Regions from separate parts of the Arthrobacter sp. HS15c genome, predicted to be linked through region 1. Evidence: riboswitches for the same ligand, from Rfam matches in the RefSeq annotation. Region 1 holds a riboswitch; each other region holds the start of a gene.
The links. Region 1 has a riboswitch for thiamine pyrophosphate ahead of thiC (phosphomethylpyrimidine synthase ThiC). Riboswitches for the same ligand answer to the same signal wherever they lie in the genome.
Positions count from the first base shown of each region.

Region 1 (7,042 bases):
ACCGTCAGCGGATCAGTTCTCCGCGCAGCACAACGTTCCTGAGCGAGGCGACGGTTGTAAGCACCTCCCGCGGGTCGTACCGGCAGACCACCACGTCAGCGCTGGCGCCTTCGGAGATCCCGTCAGCGCCGAGCCAGCTCCGCGCGCCCCAGCAGGCTGAGTCCAGCGCCGCCGCCGGAGGCAGGCCTGCCCGGTGCAGCGCCAGGATTTCGTCGGCGATCCGTCCGTGCCGGATGACGCTGCCGGCGTCGGTCCCCGCATAGATCGTTACGCCGGCCTCAAACGCTTCCAGCACCCGTCCGGCCCTGCGCTCCCACAGCGCACGCATGTGGGCGGCGTACCGCGGGAATTTGGCTTCGGCCTGGCGGGCGATGTCGGGGAAAGTGTCGATGTTGATCAGGGTCGGCACAATGGGCACGCCCTGCCCGGCGAGCCGCGGAAGGTGGCGGGGAAGCAGTCCGGTGGCGTGCTCGATGCAGTCGATGCCGGCGTCAAGCATCTGGTCCAGGGTGTCTTCGGCGAAGCAGTGGGCGGTCACGCGGACGCCCTCGTCGTGCGCCGCCTGCACGGCATCACGAACGACGCCGTCGGGAAACGACGGAGCGAGGTCGCCGGCGCCGCGGTCGATCCAGTCCCCCACCAGCTTGACCCAGCCGTCGCCGGCCCGCGCCTGCTTGCGCACCGCCTCCACCAGGCCATCAGGCTCCACCTCGACGGCGAAGTCCCTCAGGTAGCGCCGGGAACGGGCAATGTGCCGCCCCGCGCGGATGAGCCGGGGCATGTCGTGGCGCTGCTGCAGCCAGCGCGTATCGCTCGCCGCACCGGCGTCGCGGACCAGGAGGGTGCCGGCGTCCCGGTCGGTGCGGGCCTGTTCTTCGGCCACCCCATCCGGCACGGCGCCGCCGGGTCCCAGGCCGATGTGGCAGTGGGCATCAACGAACCCGGGGAGGACCCAGCCGTCGAGCACAACATCCGGTGCGGCGGCGGGCCGGTGGAACGTGAGGCGGCCGTCGACGGACCACAGCCCCTGCCGTTCCTCGTTGGGTCCGGTGAGCACAGTTCCGCTGAATTCGATGATTCCGGCCATGGCACCAGCCTAATCCGCTGACGACGGTGCGGTCGCGGCAGGGACGCCCCGCCCGGACCTGTGGTAGCTTCATCTAGACCACACGGGAGCCCTTGCAGGGGCTGAGATCGGGCTGACGCAGCCTGCGACCGTTGAACCTGTCCGGGTAATGCCGGCGAAGGAAGTGAGTATTCATTGAGTACACAAGAAACACAGCTGATCCCTGCCCAAAATGCGGCGGCCGCCTCTGAAACCCAGTCGCTGAAGTCCCACTCGCTGGCTTTCATCAACGATGAAGCCACCGGGATCCGGGTGCCGGTCACCGAGATCGCGCTGGAGCCGTCGCCCAACGGCGAGGCGAACGGTCCTTTCCGGACCTACCGCACCGCCGGCCCGGGCAGCGATCCGGTGGTGGGCCTTAACCCGTTCCGCTCCGAGTGGATCGAGGCCCGCGGCGATACGGAGCCCTACAGCGGCCGGGAACGGAACCTGCTCGACGACGGCAAGTCGGCCGTGCGCCGAGGCGCTGCGTCGGCGGAGTGGAAGGGCGCACAGCCGGTGCCCCGCCGCGCCGTCGAAGGCCGGACCGTCACCCAGATGCACTACGCGAAGCACGGGGTCATCACCCCCGAAATGCAGTTCGTCGCCCTCCGCGAAAACTGCGACGTGGAGCTGGTCCGCAGCGAAGTGGCCGCGGGACGTGCGATCATCCCCAACAACATCAACCACCCGGAATCCGAGCCGATGATCATCGGCAAGGCCTTCCTGGTGAAGATCAACGCCAACATCGGCAACTCGGCCGTGACCAGCTCCATCGCCGAGGAAGTGGACAAACTCCAGTGGGCCACCCAGTGGGGCGCCGATACAGTGATGGACCTGTCCACGGGGGATGACATCCACACCACCCGTGAATGGATCATCCGCAACTCCCCCGTGCCCATCGGCACCGTGCCCATCTACCAGGCGCTGGAGAAGGTCAACGGCGAGGCCAACAAGCTGACGTGGGAAATCTTCCGCGACACCGTGATTGAGCAGTGCGAGCAGGGCGTGGACTACATGACCATCCACGCCGGCGTCCTGCTGCGTTATGTGCCGCTGACGGCCAACCGCGTGACCGGCATCGTCTCCCGGGGCGGCTCCATCATGGCCGGCTGGTGCCTGGCCCACCACCAGGAGAACTTCCTGTACACGCACTTCGACGAGCTGTGCGAAATCTTCGCCAAGTACGACGTCGCGTTCTCGCTCGGCGACGGACTGCGGCCGGGTGCCACGGCAGACGCGAACGACGCCGCCCAGTTCGCCGAACTGGACACTCTCGCTGAACTGACCCAGCGGGCCTGGGAATTCGATGTGCAGGTCATGGTGGAAGGCCCGGGCCACGTGCCGTTCCACCTGGTCCGCGAGAACGTGGAACGCCAGCAGGAGCTGTGCAAGGGAGCCCCCTTCTACACGCTCGGGCCGCTGGTGACGGACATAGCACCTGGCTACGACCACATCACCTCGGCCATCGGCGCCACGGAAATCGCGCGCTACGGCACCGCCATGCTCTGCTACGTCACGCCCAAGGAACACCTCGGCCTGCCGAACAAGGACGATGTGAAAACCGGTGTGATCACCTACAAGATCGCAGCCCACGCAGCCGACCTTGCCAAGGGCCACCCCGGCGCGCATGAACGCGACGACGCCCTCTCCAAGGCCCGGTTCGAGTTCCGCTGGCGGGACCAGTTCGCACTGTCCCTGGACCCGGTGACCGCGGAAGCGTTCCACGACGAGACACTGCCGGCCGAGCCGGCGAAGACGGCCCACTTCTGCTCCATGTGCGGCCCGAAATTCTGCTCCATGCGGATCAGCCAGGACATCCGGGATGAGTATGGATCAGCGGAATCACAGGCTGCCCTGGCGGAAATGGCGGCCGGGATGCGCGAAAAGAGCGAGGAGTTCCTCGCGGCAGGCGGAAAGGTCTACCTGCCTGACCTGGAGGTACCCGAAGCCGCCCGCCGCTAGCGGGCTTGAGGCTCTGTCCGGCCGGCATTTGGGGGCTGGCCGGACGGATGCACCTGAACAAAGCATTCGGGTCAGGACGCCCTGAGCTGCCGCCGCCGGCTGACGTCGGCTATGAACGAACGGATGTAGCGGTCGCCTTCGGGGGAATCCTGGGGGCGGTGGCCTCCCGCGGCGTGGCGGTGCAGGGCGCCTGTTTCCCTGAGGTACCCGGCGATCTCTTCGTAAAGGGGTTCCCAGCCGCCGGTCAGGACCAGGGTGGGGACACCGGGAACGATCTGCAGCGGCGCTTCCCAGGAGGGAGCCTGAAGCCGGAGCCGCCGCGCCGACCTTTTTTCCTCCTGTGTGGCCGGCTCCTCGAGGTCCGCCGCGTAGACGCGGCGGATAAACTCCCGCTGGAAGTCCTCATCACCCAGTTGGTGGCGGACATCAAAGAGCGGCTGCATGAGTTCCCGGTGCGCCGCCGTCGCCGGCAGCTCCGCCGTCAGGGACAGGCAGGCCGGCTCCACCAGCGTCAGCGAATACACCAGGTCCGGGCGCTCGACGGCGGCCATCATCGCCGAGATCGCGCCCTGGGAATGCGCCACAATGTGGCCACCGGCCGCTCCCCGGCCGTCATCGGCAAGGGACCTCAGGACGATCGCTGTGTCCTCGGCGAAGGACGATTCCACCGGTTCAGCCACAGGATCGAAGCCGTGGCGCCGCAGGAACAGGGCGTCGTAGGCCAGGGCCATGCCGTGCTGCCGGGGCCAGGCAGCCGAGCCGAAGCTTCCGGCGCCGTGCACGAACACTACCCTCTGCTTGAACATGACCCAACCCTATTCCACGGCCCCCGCATCCGAACCACGTAGCGCCAAGTGTCGTTTAGGCCGCCCGCGCCGACACTTCGCGCGACCCAGTTGGGGGACGTGGTTATTTGCCGAGGAACTTGTCGAAGCCCTTGGGCAGGTTGAGCTGCGAAGGATCGAAGTCGCCGGCCTGCTGGCCGAACGCCGCGCCCGTGGGGAGCGCCTTCGCTGCTCCGGCGCGCCGGGCCTCGGCGTCCCTGAGCTCCTGGGCTGCCTTGGCCGGGTTGCCGGAACGGGCCTTCTTCTTTGGGGCGTTCTTGGCGCCCTTGCGTGCGCCGCCGCCGGGGCCACCCATTCCCGGCATACCCGGCATACCGGGCATGCCGCCGCCCTGGGCCATCTTCTTCATCATCTTCTGGGCCTGGGCGAAGCGTTCCAGCAGCCCGTTGACTTCTGAGACGTGCACGCCGGAGCCGCGGGCAATGCGTGCCCGGCGGGAGCCGTTGATGATCTTGGGGGCAACGCGTTCGTGCGGCGTCATGGACCGGACGATTGCCTCGACGCGGTCGATCTCCCGCTCATCGAACTGCTCCAGCTGCTGGCGGATGTTCTGCGCTCCGGGCATCATCATCAGCATTTTCTTCATGGAGCCCATGTTGCGGATCTGCTGCATCTGCGCCAGGAAGTCATCCAGGGTGAAGTCTTCCTGGTCGGCGAATTTCTTCGCCATCCGGGCCGCTTCATCCTTGTCCCAGTTCTTTTCAGCCTGCTCGATCAGGGTGAGGACGTCGCCCATGTCCAGGATGCGGGACGCCATCCGGTCCGGGTGGAACAGCTCAAAGTCGTCCACGCCCTCGCCGGTGGAGGCGAACATGACCGGCTTGCCGGTGACCGACGCGACGGAGAGGGCGGCACCGCCGCGGGCGTCGCCGTCGAGCTTGGAGAGCACGATGCCGGTGAAGTTGACACCCTCATCGAACGCGACCGCCGTGTTCACGGCGTCCTGGCCGATCATGGAGTCGATCACGAACAGCACTTCGTTGGGAACGATGGCCCGGCGGATCTGCCGCGCCTGTTCCATCATGTCGGCGTCGACGCCCAGGCGGCCGGCGGTGTCAACGATCACCACATCGTGGAGCTTCTGGCGGGCTTCCTCGACACCGGCGCGGGCCACGGCCACGGGATCGCCGGCGGGGTGCTCAAGCTCGTGCGTGGCGCCGGGGTGGGGTGCGAAGACCGGGACGCCGGCACGCTTGCCCACCACCTGGAGCTGGGTGACGGCGTTGGGCCGCTGGAGGTCGCAGGCGACCAGGATGGGGCTGTGGCCCTGAGCCTTAAGCCATTTGGCGAGCTTGCCGGCAAGGGTGGTTTTACCTGCACCCTGGAGGCCGGCGAGCATGATGACGGTGGGGCCGGTCTTGGCCAGGCGGATCCGGCGGGTCTCGCCGCCGAGGATCTCAACCAGTTCGTCGTTGACGATCTTGACGATCTGCTGGCTGGGATTCAGCGCGCCGGAGACCTCTTCACCCAGGGCCCGCTCGCGGACACGGGCAGTGAATTCGCGCACCACCGGAACGGCAACGTCGGCATCCAGCAGGGCGCGGCGGATCTCCCGGACTGTGGCATCGACATCGGCCTCGGTGAGGCGGCCCTTGCCACGGAGATTCTTGAAGGTTGCTGTCAACCGGTCAGAGAGTGAATTGAACACGCGCCGTGCACTTCTTTCAGTGGATGGACGGATGGCGGCCCTGCGGCACACCAGCGCCTCGGCTGTTGTTTCCAACTGCTTCGGCGACGGGACTCGACTATCTAGGGTACCAAGACGGACCTTCAAGATGGCATGCTGGCTTAGGTGACGAGCCTAACGACTGTAAAAACCCTGCTCATTCTTGGTGCTTCCGGCGATCTCACGGGCCGGCTGCTGCTTCCCGGGCTCGCCCGGCTGGTGGCGAAGGGACGCGCGGAAGGCCTCAAACTGGTGGGGGCCGGCTCCGACGCGTGGACTCCGGAACAGTGGCAGGCCCGGGTCCACGACGCCTTCGCCGCCGCCTCCGAATCCGCTGACGCCGCCGGACGGAAGGCTTTGGCGGCCATGGAGGCCGGCACCTCCTACCATCAGCTGGACGTCACGGCGGACGGGCCGCTTGCCTCCTTGCTGGCTTCGCTGGACGCGCCGGCCGCCGTCTACTTCGCCCTTCCGCCGCAGGTCAGCCAGAGGGCCTGTGAAACCCTCAAGCCTGGCCAGGTACCGGCCGGGACGCGCCTGGTCATGGAGAAGCCGTTCGGCTCGGGAGAGGCATCCGCCCGCTCCCTCAACCGGACACTCACGGCATTGGTGCCCGAGGACCACATCCACCGGGTGGACCATTTCCTCGGCAAGGCCACCGTCCTGAACATCCTGGGCCTGCGCTTTGCCAACAACTTCCTGGAACCGGTCTGGAACCGGGAGCATGTGGAGAAAGTGGAGATCATCTTTGACGAGGACCTGGCGCTGGAGGGGCGGGCGCGCTACTACGACAACGCGGGAGCCCTGCGGGACATGATCCAGAGCCACCTGCTGCAGATCATGGCGCTGATGGCCATCGAACCGCCGGCCAGCGTCGGCGAACGGGACCTGCGCGACGCCGTCTCGACGGTGCTGCGTGCCAGCAGCGTCAAGCCACCGTACGCACGGTCCACCCGGCGGGCGAGGTACTCCGCCGGGGAACTGTCCGGCAAGCAGGTTCCGGACTACGTCAAGGAGGAAGGCGTCGACCCTTCCCGCGGTACCGAGACGCTCGCGGAAGTCACCGTGTCGATCGACAATTGGCGCTGGCGGGGCGTCCCATTCATCCTGCGCTCCGGCAAGGCCCTGGGCGTGAAACGAAAGGAGGCTGTGGTGACGTTCCGTCCCGTGCCCCATCTGCCCGTCGGTTTCACGGGCGTGGACGCCCCCAACCGGCTGCGGATCGGCTTTGGACCGGACACCCTGGACCTCGACGTCGATGTGAACGGCCCCGGCGACATTTTCAGCCTTGACCGGGCAACCCTTCATGCGGGGCTGAATGCCTCCGAGCTGCTCCCCTACGGCGAAGTGCTGGAGGGCGTGCTGAACGGCGACCCGCTGCTGTCCGTCCGCGGGGACACTGCCGAGGACTGCTGGCGGATTGTGGAACCGGTCCTCAAGGCATGGTCGCGGGGCACGGCG
Region 1 covers NZ_JBFOHM010000001.1:18,362-25,403, forward strand. The annotation lists gene ABV518_RS00115 (amidohydrolase family protein) at 5-1,087, opposite strand; TPP riboswitch at 1,160-1,267, shown strand; gene thiC (phosphomethylpyrimidine synthase ThiC) at 1,262-3,070, shown strand; gene ABV518_RS00125 (alpha/beta fold hydrolase) at 3,142-3,876, opposite strand; gene ffh (signal recognition particle protein) at 3,980-5,563, opposite strand; gene ABV518_RS00135 (glucose-6-phosphate dehydrogenase) at 5,708-7,042, shown strand, end outside.

Region 2 (7,042 bases), on a different contig from region 1:
CCAGTGGCGCCTGCACGGCATAGAAACCGGCGGTCGCCTCCACAGAGAGTCCGAACTGGCGCAGTGCCTGCATGTGCGGCTCCACGGTGCGGGTGCCCAGGTCGCAGCCGCCCGCATACGGGAGCCGGTATTCCGCGGATTCGTCCAGGAGCGGGCCAAGGAGCATGATGACGCTGCGCGTGCGGCGGGCGGCCTCCACATCCATGGCGTCCAGGTCCAGGACCGCCGGCCGGCGGAGCTGGAGGTCGGTGTCATTGAGCCAGGTGCACTCGACGCCGATGCTGGTCAGCACCTCCACGATCCGGTTGACCTCCTCGATCCGTGCCAGCCGGCGCAGGACAGTGGTGCCGCGGTTGATCAGGCTGGCGCAGAGCAGCGCGACGCCGGCGTTCTTGCTGCTGTTCACATCCACCGCCCCGGACAGCGTGCGCCCGCCCTCGACCCGCAGATGGGTCATCTGGGACGTGCCCACCTTGACGATGCTGTGCCCAAAAATCGTTTCCAGCCGCTGGATCATTTTCAGGCTCAGGTTCTGCTTCCCCTGTTCCATCCGTGCGACGGCGCTCTGGCTGGTTCCGAGCTCGGCGGCCAGCTGGCCCTGGGTCCAGCCCTTCTGGCTGCGGGCATCCCGGAGTGTGGCGGCAACATGTTCGGCAGTTTCCTGAGTCATACCAAAAAAATATCACGCATGAGCTATTTTCGGGCATTACAGGAGGCGCAACGCGCCGAATCTCACACATTACCCACTTCATGCGATAGAGTCGCGCGCTTGGCTGGCTTCCTTGACCCCTGCCACCCGGGCGGAGGACACTGAAAAGAGCGGTCCGCCGGGCTGCCAGGGAGGTCACCCATGCGCAAGGACGCGACCCGAACGGGGCTCGCAGCGGCCTGCGCGCTGTGGCTGATGATCCTCGCCCTGGTATTCGCACCGCCGGCCGCCGCGGCACCGCCGCCAGGAGACGGCGCCCCGTTGCTGCTGGGTAACGACGTGTCCTGGCCGCAGTGCAACAAAGCACTTCCCAAAGGCGCGGCGTTCGGCATTGTGGGCGTCAACAACGGCCTGGCCAACACCACCAACCCGTGCCTGAAGGAGCAGTTGGCGTGGGCCGGGACCACTGCAGGGCTCACCGGCCAGCCCCAGGTCGCTTTGTACGTCAATACCGCCAACCCGGGGACGGCCGGTTCGTGGTGGCCCACCAACGACAAATACCCGGCCGGGACTGCCGTCCACAATCCCTACGGGCCGTGCAGGGCAGGCGATGTAGGCGCCGCGTGCTCGTACATGTACGGCTACGCCAAGGCCTACGATGACGCCAACATCCGCGGAGTCCGCGACCCTGCCGGCTATCTCTGGTGGCTGGACGTGGAAACCGGCAACTCCTGGTCCTCCAGCGACAAGACCGCCAACCGTGCGGTCCTTGAAGGCATGACCGAGTTCTTCCACAGCATCGAGGCCGACGTCGGCATCTACTCCACCGGATACCAGTGGGGACAGATCGTGGGCACTGTCAGCAGCACGAGCAACCTGTACACGCTGCCCAGCTGGCTGGCAGGCGCCCGCACCGCATCAGGAGCGAAGGCCAACTGCTCCAATGCCCCGCTCACCGCCGGCGGCAAGGTCACGCTGACGCAGGTCGTGTCCAGGGGATTCGACTACGACTACTCCTGCATCTAGGCGCCTGAAGCCCCCGGGTCACCGGGTTCCACGCGGGCGCCTCACTTGCCGATGGCGGCCTTGCCCTCGCTGATCCACTGTTCGGCGGCCTTCTCCGGCGTCAGCCGCTTGAAGAGCACCTCGGTGTTGATCCGGGCGGTGATCTCCGCGACCGCCGTCGATCCGGTGGGGCCAATGAAGGTGGGCGCGAATTTCAGCTTCCCGATCTCATCAACGTAGGCGGCTTCCGCCTTGCCCTGCGGCGTCAGGAGATCCTGGATGGCTGACCGCATCTCCGGGTTACTGGGCACGCCGCGGTCGCTCTGGACCACCTTGGCGGCTTCTTCATTGTTGACCAGGAAGTTGACCAGCTTCGCCGCGGCTTCGGTGTGCTTGCTTCGGGCTGAAATTGTGTAGAACTGCGAGGACTGCAGCCAGATTCCGGGCGTGGGAGACTCGCCCGGCAGCCTAAGGAGCTGGAGTTCGGCGCCGGATGCCTTGCTGAGTGCGGTCAGCGAGTTGCTCCAGGTCAGCATCATGGCGGCTTTGCCCATGCCCATGAGGGTCTGTTCGGTGCTGACGTTGAGCTTTTCCACGGTTTCCGAGGCGCTCGGCGCCGCACGCGTTGCGCTCAGGTTCAGGGAGTAGTCGAAGTAGTCGCGGACAGTGTCCTGCTCCAGCCCCAGCTGGCCGTCCTTGGTGTAGAGGGATTCGCCGCGCTGGCGTGCGAAGGCGTCCAGGGAGTCGTGGGTCAGGACGGTGGCGGTGCCGTAGGTGCCCTGGGGGCTCTTGGCGGTCACGTCCGCGGCGACCCGGGCAAAGTCTTCCCAGGTCCAGGTGCTGTCATCGGGCAACGGCACCCCGGCGGCCTGGAAAACTGCCGGGTTCGCCACGATGGAGAGCGCGTTGGCGCCGGTGGAGACGCCGTATTGCTTGCCGTCCACCTGTCCGTTCTGCAGGGCACCTTCATCGAAGCGCGACAGATCCAGCGGGCCGTCAACCTTGGAGAGGTCCAGCAGCGCCCCGCGGTTGGCGTATTCGGCCGGGTAGGCGCCGCCCATGGTGATGACATCCGGCGCGTCATTGGCCGCCACCTGGGTGGCGAGCTTGTCGAAGTAGCCGCCGATGTCCCCATATTCGGGCTTGACCTTGATGGTGGGGTTTTCAGCTTCGAAGGCCTTGATGGCCTTGTTGGTCAGCTCGGCCCGGGTGGCGTTGCCCCACCACGAGAACCGGATTTCGACGGGGCCGGACTCCGCCTGGTTCGAGGAACCGCTGGAGCAGGCCGTGAGGCCAAAGAGGGCCACAGCCGTCAGGACAGCGATGGATTTGCGGGCTCTGCGGATGTTGTTACGCGCCATTGGGTACACGACCTTCTGCTTAGAAACCGATTTCCCGAAACTATCAAGATGTTTCAGGAAGATCAATGGTTACTGTGCAAAGGTTCCGGTGCGGAGGTCCCGGCATACGGACGCCTGGCCGCAGGACTAGCCGCCGACGAAACTCCAGGTCCCGGCCCACATCGCCGCGGCCACCGCGGCTGCGGCCATCAGCGCCCCGGCAACCAGGACCCACCCGTCGAGCCGGCTGTAGGTGGATTCACGCGCCCAGGTCCGGTCCCCGCCGCCGAATCCGCGCGCCTCCATGGTGACCGCGAGCCGCGACGCCCTGCGGATGGCCTGGACAAGGAGCCCGAAGCTCTGGCCCAGCGTGGCCTTGAGCCGCTGCAGCGGATTGCCCCGCGAGCCCACGCCGCGGGCGCGGCGGGCCATGCCGATGGTCTGCCATTCTTCGGCCATCAGGCCAACGAGCCGCATGGCCGCGAGCGTGCCCAGCACAAACCGGTGCGACAGCCGTGCCTTCTGCGCCAGGGCATCGGCGAGGTCTGTGGGATCCGTGCAGCTCATCAGCAGGACGGCCGGCAGCGCGATCGCCAGCCCGCGCAGCATAAAGCCCAGCCCCAGCTCCAGCGAGCCTTCGCTCATGGACCAGATGCCGACGTCGAGCAGGATCCTTCCGCTGTCCGGCGCCAGGATGGAGGTGCTCCAGCCGCCCACGGCGGCGGCGAGGATCAGCGGCCAGCCGCGCTGCCACAGCAGCGTCAGGGTCAGTCCGGCCAGTGGGAACAGCAGCAGCTCACACACGAGGGCCACGGAGGCGGACACCCAGTCGATGGAGAGAGCCAGCACCACGGTCATAAACACGACGGCGGCGAACTTGCTCAGCGGATTGGCGCGGGTCAGCAGGGCCTTGTTTCCCGCGAGGGTGAGTTCCTGCCTCATGGGGCCACCGCCTCGGTGGTGCCGAGCCGGAGCTCGGCGCCGCCCAGGACTGCACTGAATTCGGCGTCGTGCGTCACGGACACCACGGCGGTGCCGGCATCGAGCAGTTCGGAGAGGAAGGAGGCCAGCTCGGCCCAGGTGTTGGCGTCCTGGCCGAAGGTCGGCTCGTCCAGGACCAGCACCTGCGGATGCGCGGCGAGCACGGTGGCCACGGACAGCCGCCGCTTTTCACCGCCGGAGAGCGTGTACGGGTTGGCGTCCACGAGCTCGGTCAGCCGGAGCCGCTCCAGGAGCTCATCCACGCGTTCCTCGCCGTGGCCCAGATGGCGCGGCCCGAACATCAGCTCGTCCAGGACGTTGCCGGTGACAAACTGGTGCTCCGGTTCCTGGAAGACGGTTCCGATCCGGGCGATCAGCTGCTCCGCCTTCCACTTGTAGGGGTCGATGCCGGCCCCCCGGCTCAGATCCACGGTGGCAGAAACTTTGCCCTCGACCGGAGCCAGTAGGCCGGCGAGGGTCAGCGCAAACGTGGACTTGCCGGCGCCGTTGGGGCCCGTGATGGTGAGGGCCTGCCCTGCCCGGACCTGCGCCGAAATATCCTGCTGGACGGGCACCGGCGGGATGGTTTTGAAGCGTCGGCGGCGGGGCCGTTCGCGCGAAACGGCCAGGTCCTCGGCGGCCAGGAGGAGATCGCCGGTGCCACCGGAAATACGGTTCCGGGTGGCGGGGACAAAGCCGGGCACCCAAACACCGGCGGCGATCAGCATGTCGCGGGCCTCGGCGAGGACCTGGTCCGGCGGCCCGTCGAGCAGCACCGCGGGATCGGCCGCGGAGCCGGGCTGCAGCACCACGACCCTGTCCACCAGGTCCTTCCAGACGGACACCCGGTGCTCTACCACAACGAGCGTGGCCCCGGTCTTGTCCAGGCAGCGGCCCACCGCGTCCCGGACTTCCAGCACGCCCACGGGGTCCAGGTTGGCGGTGGGCTCGTCCAGCAGGATCAGGCCCGGCCGCATGGCCAGGATGCCGGCCAGCGCCAGGCGCTGCTTCTGGCCGCCGGAGAGGGCCGACGTCGGGTGGTCCAGCGGCAGGTGGGAGAGCCCGACGTCGTCCAGCGCCCCGTGCACGCGCGTCCAGATTTCGCCGCGGGGCACGGCGAGGTTCTCGGCACCGAAGGCGACGTCGTCGCCCACCCGGGAGAGGACCACCTGCGTTTCGGGGTCCTGCTGCATCAGGCCGGCGCGGCCGCGCCGTTCACGCGGGGACGCGCCGTCGATCAGCAGCGAACCGGATTCGTCGGAATCGCCGGCCTCGCCGTCGTCGTTCACGTCCCCCAGCACCCCGGCGAGGGCGTGCAGCAGCGTGGACTTGCCGGCGCCTGACGGGCCAAGCAGGAGCACCCGCTCCCCGGGCCGGATGTCCAGGTCCAGGGCGCGGACCGCGGGCCGGGACCGGCCGGCGTGGCGCCAGCCCCAGCCGCGGGCGGTGACGGCGGCGGGCCGCACCGCTGCGGAGGCGGCGCCGTCGTGAGCTGCGGGCATCAGGAGAAGACGGGCTCCGTCGCTGCCTTGCGGGACGCGAAGGAGCTCAGCACGCCGGTCCTGGCCAGGCCGCGGGTGGCGATCCAGGAAAGGGCTCCGGCGATGACCGCACCGGAGATGGCGGTGAACACGATGTACGCGAGCTTGTCGCCGCCGGCGTAGGCGATGTTCCAGCCCCAGGGGGCAAAGGAGTCGTTCAGGCCGCAGAAGAGTCCGGCAGCGGCGCCGGCCAGCAGAGACACGGGCAGGTTGAACTTCTTGTAAACGAAGACGGCGAAGATGATTTCAGCGCCGAGGCCCTGGACGAATCCGGAGAACAGTACGGAGGCGCCGTACGGCGAGCCCATGATCAATTCGCCCATGGCGGCCACGGTTTCGCAGAACAGGGCGGCGCCCGGCTTGCGGATGACAAGCATGCCCAGCACGGCCGGGATCATCCAGCCGCCGGCGATCAGGCCGGTCAGCGGCGGGTAGACGGCGTTCATGGGCGGCGAAACCGCGGCGGCACCCTGGGACCAGGCCCAGAAGATCACGCCGCCGGCGATGGCGATGAGGGCGGCCACCACGATGTCCACGATGCGCCAGGTGTTGCCGGTCTTTTTGATTGCTGCAGTACTCATGTGATCCTCCTGAGGAACAGGAGGGGAAAGTGTCCCGGCGATCGGCTGGACGCCGGCTGCCGCACACTTCGAGAACTCGACTCCCTTGCGCCGGTACTAGCCGGATCAGGTTCGAGGGTCTGCGGCTGTCCCGCACTCTCAGCGCCCACCTGCGGTTCCCTGGCAATGCCAGTGATGCCCGACGGCGGCGCTCCCCTGTCGTTGAATAATCTGCCCTGATGGGCGTGGTCCAGTTTACACCGCAGGGGCGGTAGATTGTGGGCCATGACTGCCAATAACCCGACTGTGACTGCCTTCAATCCCGATTCGACCGTGCCCCAGCCGGCGGGCCTGCTCGAGGCCCTGATCGCCCGGATCGAAGCCGAGATCACCGAGCTGCAGTTCCCGCATTTCACGAAGGACGATTCCCTCAATTTGGGGCTGCTGCTGGTGGAGCTGGGAAAGACGCGCCGGCTGCCCGTCGCGATCGACATCACCAAGGGCGACCAGGTCCTTTTCCACGTGGCCCTGGACGGTGCAACCCCGGACAACGAGCGCTGGATCCGGGCCAAGCAGCGGACCGCGGCCAGGTATGAGGTGCCGTCGCTGCTGGTGGGCCTCCGCGGCCGGCTGCATGGCGGCCGGATCGAGGACCACGGCTGGTTCGACGAAACCACCTATGCCCCGCACGGCGGCTCGTTCCCGGTTTATGTGGCTGGCGTGGGCGCGGTGGCCACCGTCACCGTCTCGGGACTGCCGCAGCAGCAGGACCACGACCTCGTGGTGGAGGCGCTGCGTGAAATCCTGGGGGCCATGCGCGCGGAGTGAGCCTGGCCGGCAAGGCGGCCCTCCTGAACCTGGAGGTTGACACCTGCTCCGGATGCCACAAGGATTGAAAGGCTTCGGAAAGCGTTTTCTCAGTGGAGGAAACACTTGTGGAAGCAGCAGCCAGAGCCGACAGCCTCA
Region 2 covers NZ_JBFOHM010000010.1:159,276-166,317, forward strand. The annotation lists gene ABV518_RS17630 (UDP-N-acetylglucosamine 1-carboxyvinyltransferase) at 1-670, opposite strand, end outside; gene ABV518_RS17635 (hypothetical protein) at 851-1,675, shown strand; gene ABV518_RS17640 (ABC transporter substrate-binding protein) at 1,717-3,015, opposite strand; gene ABV518_RS17645 (energy-coupling factor transporter transmembrane protein EcfT) at 3,142-3,936, opposite strand; gene ABV518_RS17650 (ABC transporter ATP-binding protein) at 3,933-5,477, opposite strand; gene ABV518_RS17655 (ECF transporter S component) at 5,477-6,097, opposite strand; TPP riboswitch at 6,162-6,304, opposite strand; gene ABV518_RS17660 (heme-degrading domain-containing protein) at 6,362-6,904, shown strand.
Region 2: linked by a shared signal. The riboswitch ahead of ABV518_RS17655 (ECF transporter S component) and the one ahead of thiC (phosphomethylpyrimidine synthase ThiC) in region 1 are both predicted to bind thiamine pyrophosphate.

Region 3 (7,042 bases), 350 kb from region 1:
CGCTGCTGAAGTCTGGGCATTTGTCCCACCCGGATCGCTCAAAGTGATTGATCCAACGGCGCCCATCGGCCAGAAGGGCAACTATCAGAACGGCCAGGGCTTCGCACTGCTGGTCAACGCCATCTGCGATTCGCAGGGATCGGTCCTAGTGCACCGGCAGACCGACCACGGGATCCAGCTGATGGAAGGCTGCCCGTAGAAACCACCGACGAAAGTAATACTGCGACTCAGTTGGGCGGGTATGAGGTAAACGTTGCCTTGGCGCCAAGCCGCTTGGCCATCACGTCGATGGCCGGCTGGTTCTGGTCCACGCACACGAACTTCCGGTCCAGTTTGGCTGCCACGGCGCCGAGGGTTCCCGAACCCGCGAAGAAGTCCAGGCACCAGTCCCCGGGCCGGCTCGAAGCGGCCACCACCCGGCGGACAAGGCCCTCGGGCTTCTGCGTGGGGTAGCCGGTCTTTTCCTTGCCCGTGGGTGAGACGATGGTGTGCCACCAGACATCGGTGGGCAGCTTCCCGAGTTCCCGTTTGGCAGGCGTCACCAGGCCGGGTGCCATGTACGGCTCGCGGTCCACCTCGGCGCTGTCGAAATGGTATTTCGCCGGATTCTTGACGTATACGAGGATGTTGTCGTGTTTGGTGGGCCAGCGGTACTTGGCGCGGGCGCCGTAGTCGTAGGCCCAGATGATCTCGTTCAGGAAGCACTCCCGGCCGAAAATGGCATCCAGCATCACCTTGGCGTAGTGGACCTCACGGTAGTCCAGGTGGAGGTAGAGGGTGCCGTCGTCCGCGAGCAGGCGCCAGGCCTCCACGAGCCGGGGCTCCAGGAACGACCAGTAATCGCTGAACGCGTCGTCGTACCGGTGCAGGGCGCCCTTGATGGTGTCGTAGGACCGCCCCTTGAAGCCCACGCGGTCCCCGGATCCTTCGGCGTTGACCACCATCCGCGTTTCCTGGCGCTGCTGGGCCCGTCCCGTGTTGAACGGCGGGTCCACGTAAATGAGTGTGAAGGCGCCGTCCGGCAGCGAGGGGAGGAATTCCGCGTTGTCCGCGTGTACCACCAGGTTGCTGCCGTCCGGCGCCCAGACAGATTCAGTCATTGAGGCTTTTAGGCCTCGGCGCTGCCCGGCTGCGTGCCGTTGTCGCCGCCGGCCACCACTTCGCCGTTGCGGCGGCGGGTGCGGGTCCGGCTGCGGCGCGTGCGTGACTGGTCGCCGTCGGCCGGGGCTGATGCCGCCGGTTCCGCGGCGGGACCGGTGCCGGCAGTCGCCGCGTCGGAGGTACGACGGCGGCGCTCACCCGAGCGGGATGCCGTTTCCGACCCTGCGCGGCGGCTGGATGACCGTGCGCGGTCGCGGCTGCCGTCACGTCCGGCGTCGCGCCCGGCGTCCTTCGCGCTGTCCCGTCCGCCGGAGCGGGAGTTCTTCTTGCCAGTCTCGCCCAGGTCCTCAAGGACTTCGGCGTCAACACCGGCGAGGGTGCGCTTGTTGCGGGGCAGGCGGCCCTTGGTTCCCTCCGGAATGTCCAGCTCTTCGTAAAGGTGCGGGGAGGAGGAGTACGTCTCAACCGGCTCTGGGACGCTCAGGCCCAATGCCTTGTTGATGAGGCCCCAGCGGGGCATGTCGTCCCAGTCCACAAACGTGACGGCGGTGCCCTTGTTGCCGGCGCGGCCGGTGCGGCCCACGCGGTGCAGGTAGATCTTTTCGTCCTCGACGCACTGGTAGTTGATGACGTGCGTGACGTCGTCGACGTCGATGCCGCGGGCGGCGACGTCTGTGGCCACCAGGACGTCGACTTTGTTGTTGCGGAAGGCCCGGAGTGCCTGCTCGCGGGCGCCCTGGCCCAGGTCACCGTGGATGGCGGCAGCCGCGAACCCGCGGTCCACCAGCTCCTCGGCCACCTTCGCGGCGGTCCGCTTGGTCTTGGTGAAGATGATGGTCCGGCCACGGCCCCGGGCCTGCAGGATGCGGGCGACTACCTCGATCTTGTCCATGCTGTGGGCACGGTAGATGAGCTGGCGGATGTCGCGCTTGGTCAGGCCCTCGTCGTCGGGGTCGGCCGCACGGATGTGGGTGGGCTGGGTCATGTAGCGGCGGGCCATGGCGATGACCGGGCCGGGCATGGTGGCGGAGAAGAGGAGCGTCTGGCGTACCGCAGGAGTGCCGGCGATCAGAGTTTCGACGTCCGGCAGGAACCCGAGGTCGAGCATCTCGTCGGCTTCGTCCAGGATGACGATCTTGACGTTCTTCAGGCTCAGGTGCTTCTGCTTGTAAAGGTCGATCAGGCGGCCGGGGGTGCCGACGACCACTTCGACGCCGTTCTGCAGGGCCTCCACCTGGGGCTCGTACGCGCGGCCGCCGTAGATGGTGGCGATCCGGGCATTGCGCTTGCGGGAGGCGGTCTGGAGGTCGTTGGCGACCTGCACGGCAAGTTCGCGGGTAGGGACGATCACCAGCGCCTGCGGGGCGCCCGGGACGGCGAGCTTATCGAAACCGGGGTCGTCGCGGCCCACAACGCGTTGCAGCGCGGGGATGCCGAAGCCCAGGGTTTTGCCTGTGCCAGTCTTGGCCTGTCCGATGATGTCGTGGCCCGAGAGCGCCACCGGCAGGGTCATGGCCTGGATGGGGAACGGGTGGGTGATCCCGGCGTCGGCCAGGGACTCCACGATATCGGCGCGGACGTTGAAGTCGGCGAAGGATTTCTCCTCGATCTCGTGCGGCTTTTCGTCCGAGATAATGGTTTCTTCCGGCTCGATGGTCTCGGTGCCGGAGTCGTCAGTCAGGAGTTGGTGGGTATGCAATTCACTCACAGGGGAGTTTCCTTATTCATTTGGGCATTGGCGCTGCCTGCTCAACGGGCCGGCCAACGTGGCCGTTCCGGAGCACGCTCGAAGCGCGCAAGCAAATCCAGTGGAAGCCGATCGCGGGCTATCTAATTGCTGGCACTGGTGACCAGCGGGTCTATCTCAAGATCGCGTAGGGGCGGGCTTGTTGAATTCAAAATCAAGGAAATCAACGACCGGGCATCCATATCTACTTCTTCAGTCTACCGGCAAGGACTCCTAATCCCGGCTTTGCCCCTTCGGCAGCCCCGCGGCTAACTGACCAGCTCGAAATGGACTTCCCGCGTGGCGATGTCTGAGGAGAGAAGCCGGACACGGACCTTGGTGCCTGATTCGAGGTCTCCGGCGCAGCGGGCGGTGACTGCGGGTTCGGCTATCTGGATGATCCCGGACGGGCCGTTCCCGTTCCTTCCGTTGCCGTTGCCATTCCCGTTGGAGCCGTTGCCGCCACTCTTTTCATTCCCGTCCTTCTGCGGCTTGGACCCGGAAATGACGATCGCGTCGAATTCCTGTCCGACGTGGTTGACCAGCAGGGCAGCTTCCACGGTGTCCAGGGCCAGCCGCTCCATCCGGGCGGCCAGCTGGTCGGATCCGGCCATGATCCCCGGAAGCGAAGGCAGAGCCTCGCGTGCCCAGCCCGGGACCGGCCTGCCGTTACTGAGGGCGTCGCAGATCACCAGCACGAAACGGTCCACCAGGCGGCGGAGCGGAGCTGTGGTGTGGGCATAGGCCGCCCCGATCGCGGACTGGATGGCGTCGTCCGGGATCCCGCCGTCGAACGCCGTGTAGCTGGCCCCCCGGAAAAGCATCCCGGCCGAGTGCATGATGGCAAGTTGCCGGGGGTCGGTGGGGTCGAGGGTGCGGAGGTACTCCCCGTAGCCGGCCTTCCCGTCCCACGGTTTGCCCAGCGCCTCGGTCTGCAGCCGGAAGTGCCGCAGGGACCGTTCGTCAGGTGCCGGCATGGTCCGCAGGATGCCGACTTTGCCCTCGAGCATCAGCGTGGCGGCGGCCATTCCGGTCATCAACGAGATCTGGGCGTTCCAGTCCTCCACCGGGAGCTGCGGAGCCGCGGCAATCCGGTAGCCGCCGTCGGGAAGCTGGACGATCTCCTGCTCTGGCATGTTCAGGCTGGCGCCGTCGCGTTCCCGTTCCAGTTCAACGCGTTTGAGGCCCACTTCCTTCAGGAGCTGAAGGACCGGTGAAGCTGTTCCGGCGTCGAGTTCCGCCTGCGCCCCCTTGTAGCTGAGTTTGGCCCGGCTGCGGACGCGCGCCCTTTGGACGGCCACGGTGGTTACCTGGGCGGCCTGGTCCAGCTGGAAGTCCCAGACAAAGGCGGAGCAGAGCTGGCCTGCCAGCAGGCTGCCGGCCCGCTCGCTGATGACCTCCGGATGCAGCGGGATTCGGCCGTCCGGCGCATAGAACGTCTGTCCCCGGCGGCGCGTCTCGGCGTCCAGCGGGCCGCCTGGCTCGACGAAAGCGGGAACGTCGGCGATGGCGTAGAGAACCCGATAGCCAGTGCCGGCAGGCTCTATGAACAGGGCCTGGTCAAGGTCGGTGGACGACTCCGGATCGATGGTGAGGAAGTCAACGCCGGTCAGGTCGGCGTCCGGAAGTGTCCGGGAGGCGACGGCGGCCTCGGCATCGCGGACGGCGTCCGCCGGATAGGCGCCCGGCAATTCCAGCTCGGTCCGCAGCGCGCCCAGTGCCTCCTCGAGGGCATTGTTGTGCTCGTGGACATTTGGGGCCAACCGATGATGTGACACGAAAATCAGGGTAGCCCGATTTTCGCCGATAATGCACGCAATCGGTCCCCCCGGCCCGCAGTCCTAGGAGTTGGCGGCGTCCAGGGCCGCAAGGAGCGCCGCCGCCGCCGCGGCGGGGTCCGCGGCTTCGGTGATGGCCCGGACCACCACAACCCTGCTGGCACCCGCTTCCACGACCTGCTCCACGTTGCCCAGGTCAACGCCCCCGATGGCGAACCAGGGCACAGTTGCCCCGACTGAAACGGACGCGGCCTGCCTCGCGGCTTCCGCCGCATACTTCACGAGATCTAGCCCGACGGCGGCCCGGCCGGGTTTGGTGGGTGTGGCCCAGACGGGGCCAACACAGAAATAGTCGAGTCCGCCGGGGCCGGTGGCGGCCGCGGACCCGGTGATGGCGGCGTCGATCTGCCCGGTGGTGTGGGTGGACAGCCCGATGACGCCGGCGTCCCGGACGAGCGATCGGGCTGCGGCAAGCGGAAGGTCCTTTTGGCCCACATGGAAGACCGGCGCCCCCGACAGCACCGCAACGTCGGCGCGGTCGTTCACGGCCCACAGCCGCCCGTGGCGCTCGGCCGCCTCTTTCAGCACTTCCAGCAGCTCAAGTTCCTCGGCTGCCTCGATGGTCTTGTCGCGGAGCTGGATGATGTCCACGCCGCCGGCGAAGGCCGCATCCACAAACCCGGCGAAGTCGCCGCGGTCCTTTCGCGCATCCGTGCACAAGTACAGCCGGGCGCTGCTGAGGGCGTCGGACCGGAGTGCGCTGTTGGAAAGGGCTGTGCTGTTGGAAAGGGCGTGGTTCATGGAAACCAGAGTAGTTCCTCTAAACTGGGCACGTACTGCGGGAGCCCGTGGCAGCTGTCATAAAGCGGCCGGGCTGAGAGGGCGTCAGAGCCGACCGCTTGACCTGATCCGGCTAGTACCGGCGTAGGGAAGGAAACACATGGTCCCCCCAACCGGCAGTCCGCCCGCTGCGGCTCGCGCCGACCTTCATGCCGACGTCGCCGTCATCGGGGGAGGCGTGATCGGCCACGGCATCGCCCGGGAGGCCAGGCGCTCGGGCCGCTCGGTGGTGGTCATTGATGACGCCCCCGGTTCCGGCGCCAGCTGGGCTGCCGCCGGCATGCTCGCCCCCGTGAGTGAGCTGCACTACCAGGAGGAAGACCTCCTGGAGCTGATGCTTGAATCCTCGGGTCAGTGGCCGGCGTTCGCGGCGGACCTGGCCCGCGACGCCCCGGCTGACGCCGGCTACCTGGCCACACCCACGCTCGCCATCGGCGCGGACGCCGCCGACCGCCGGGCCCTGATGGACCTGCGGGCCGTGCAGCAGGCCCACGGGCTGGACGTTGAACCGCTGACGGTCCGTGAAGCCAGGAGCCGCGAGCCGCTCCTGAGCCCGGCGATCTCCTGCGCCCTGGACATTCCCGCTGACCATCAGGTGGATCCGCGCAAGCTCGTGGCGTGCCTGCGTCAGGCGTTGGCCAGCCACTGCAAAGATTCACGTTCCGCAGTCACGGGTGCGCTCGACGGTTTCATTGTCGCCGACCGCGCGTCGTCCCTGGTGTGGGAGGACGGCCGGGTTACCGGCGCCAGGCTGGCGGGCGGGGGACTGGTGACCGCCGGGGAAACCGTGGTGGCCAACGGGCTGCACGCGGCCTCCCTGGGGGCGTTACCGGCCGGGCTCCGGTTGCCGCTGCGTCCGGTGCACGGGGATATCCTCCGGCTGCGCGTCCCGGAACACCTCCGCCCCCTGGTGACGGCCACCGTCCGGGGCATGGTCCGGGGCGTGCCGGTGTACATCGTTCCGCGGCGAGACGGCACGGTGGTTATCGGGGCCACCCAGCGTGAGGATGCCCTGGCTGCGTCCGGCCAGCAGCACGGCGGAGGCGCCGCCGGCGTGTCGGCGGGCGGCGTCTACCAGCTGCTCCGCGACGCCCAGGTGCTGGTACCGGCCGTCGCCGAGCTGGAGCTGCTGGAAAGCACGGCCAGGGCCCGCCCTGCCACCCCGGACAACGCGCCGCTGCTGGGCCGGGTCCACTTCCCTGAAAGCGGCGGACACGTGGCCGGCCTCATAGTGGCCACCGGCTTCTTCCGCCACGGGGTGCTGTTGACGCCCGCGGCGGCCACCATCTGCCGGGACCTCATGGACGGGCGGACGGATCCGCGCTGGCTCCCGTTCAGCCCGGCCAGGTTCTCCGGCCAACGCCCTTCCACCGTTCAACCCACCAAGGAACACGCATGAACATCACCCTCAACGGCACGCAGCACGCCGTGTCCGACGGCACCTCCATCACCACGCTGGTCAGCCAGATCACCGGCAGGCCCCTTGCCGCCAACGGACAGGCGACCGACGGTCAGAAACTGGGTGTCGCCGTCGCCCACAACTCCGAAGTAGTACCCCGAAGCCAGTGGTACGTCACGGCGCTCGCCGACGGTGACG
Region 3 covers NZ_JBFOHM010000001.1:363,555-370,596, reverse strand. The annotation lists gene ABV518_RS01665 (hypothetical protein) at 1-199, shown strand, start outside; gene ABV518_RS01660 (site-specific DNA-methyltransferase) at 228-1,100, opposite strand; gene ABV518_RS01655 (DEAD/DEAH box helicase) at 1,109-2,809, opposite strand; gene ABV518_RS01650 (RNB domain-containing ribonuclease) at 3,097-4,605, opposite strand; gene thiE (thiamine phosphate synthase) at 4,669-5,406, opposite strand; TPP riboswitch at 5,434-5,553, shown strand; gene thiO (glycine oxidase ThiO) at 5,546-6,844, shown strand; gene thiS (sulfur carrier protein ThiS) at 6,841-7,042, shown strand, end outside.
Region 3: linked by a shared signal. The riboswitch ahead of thiO (glycine oxidase ThiO) and the one ahead of thiC (phosphomethylpyrimidine synthase ThiC) in region 1 are both predicted to bind thiamine pyrophosphate.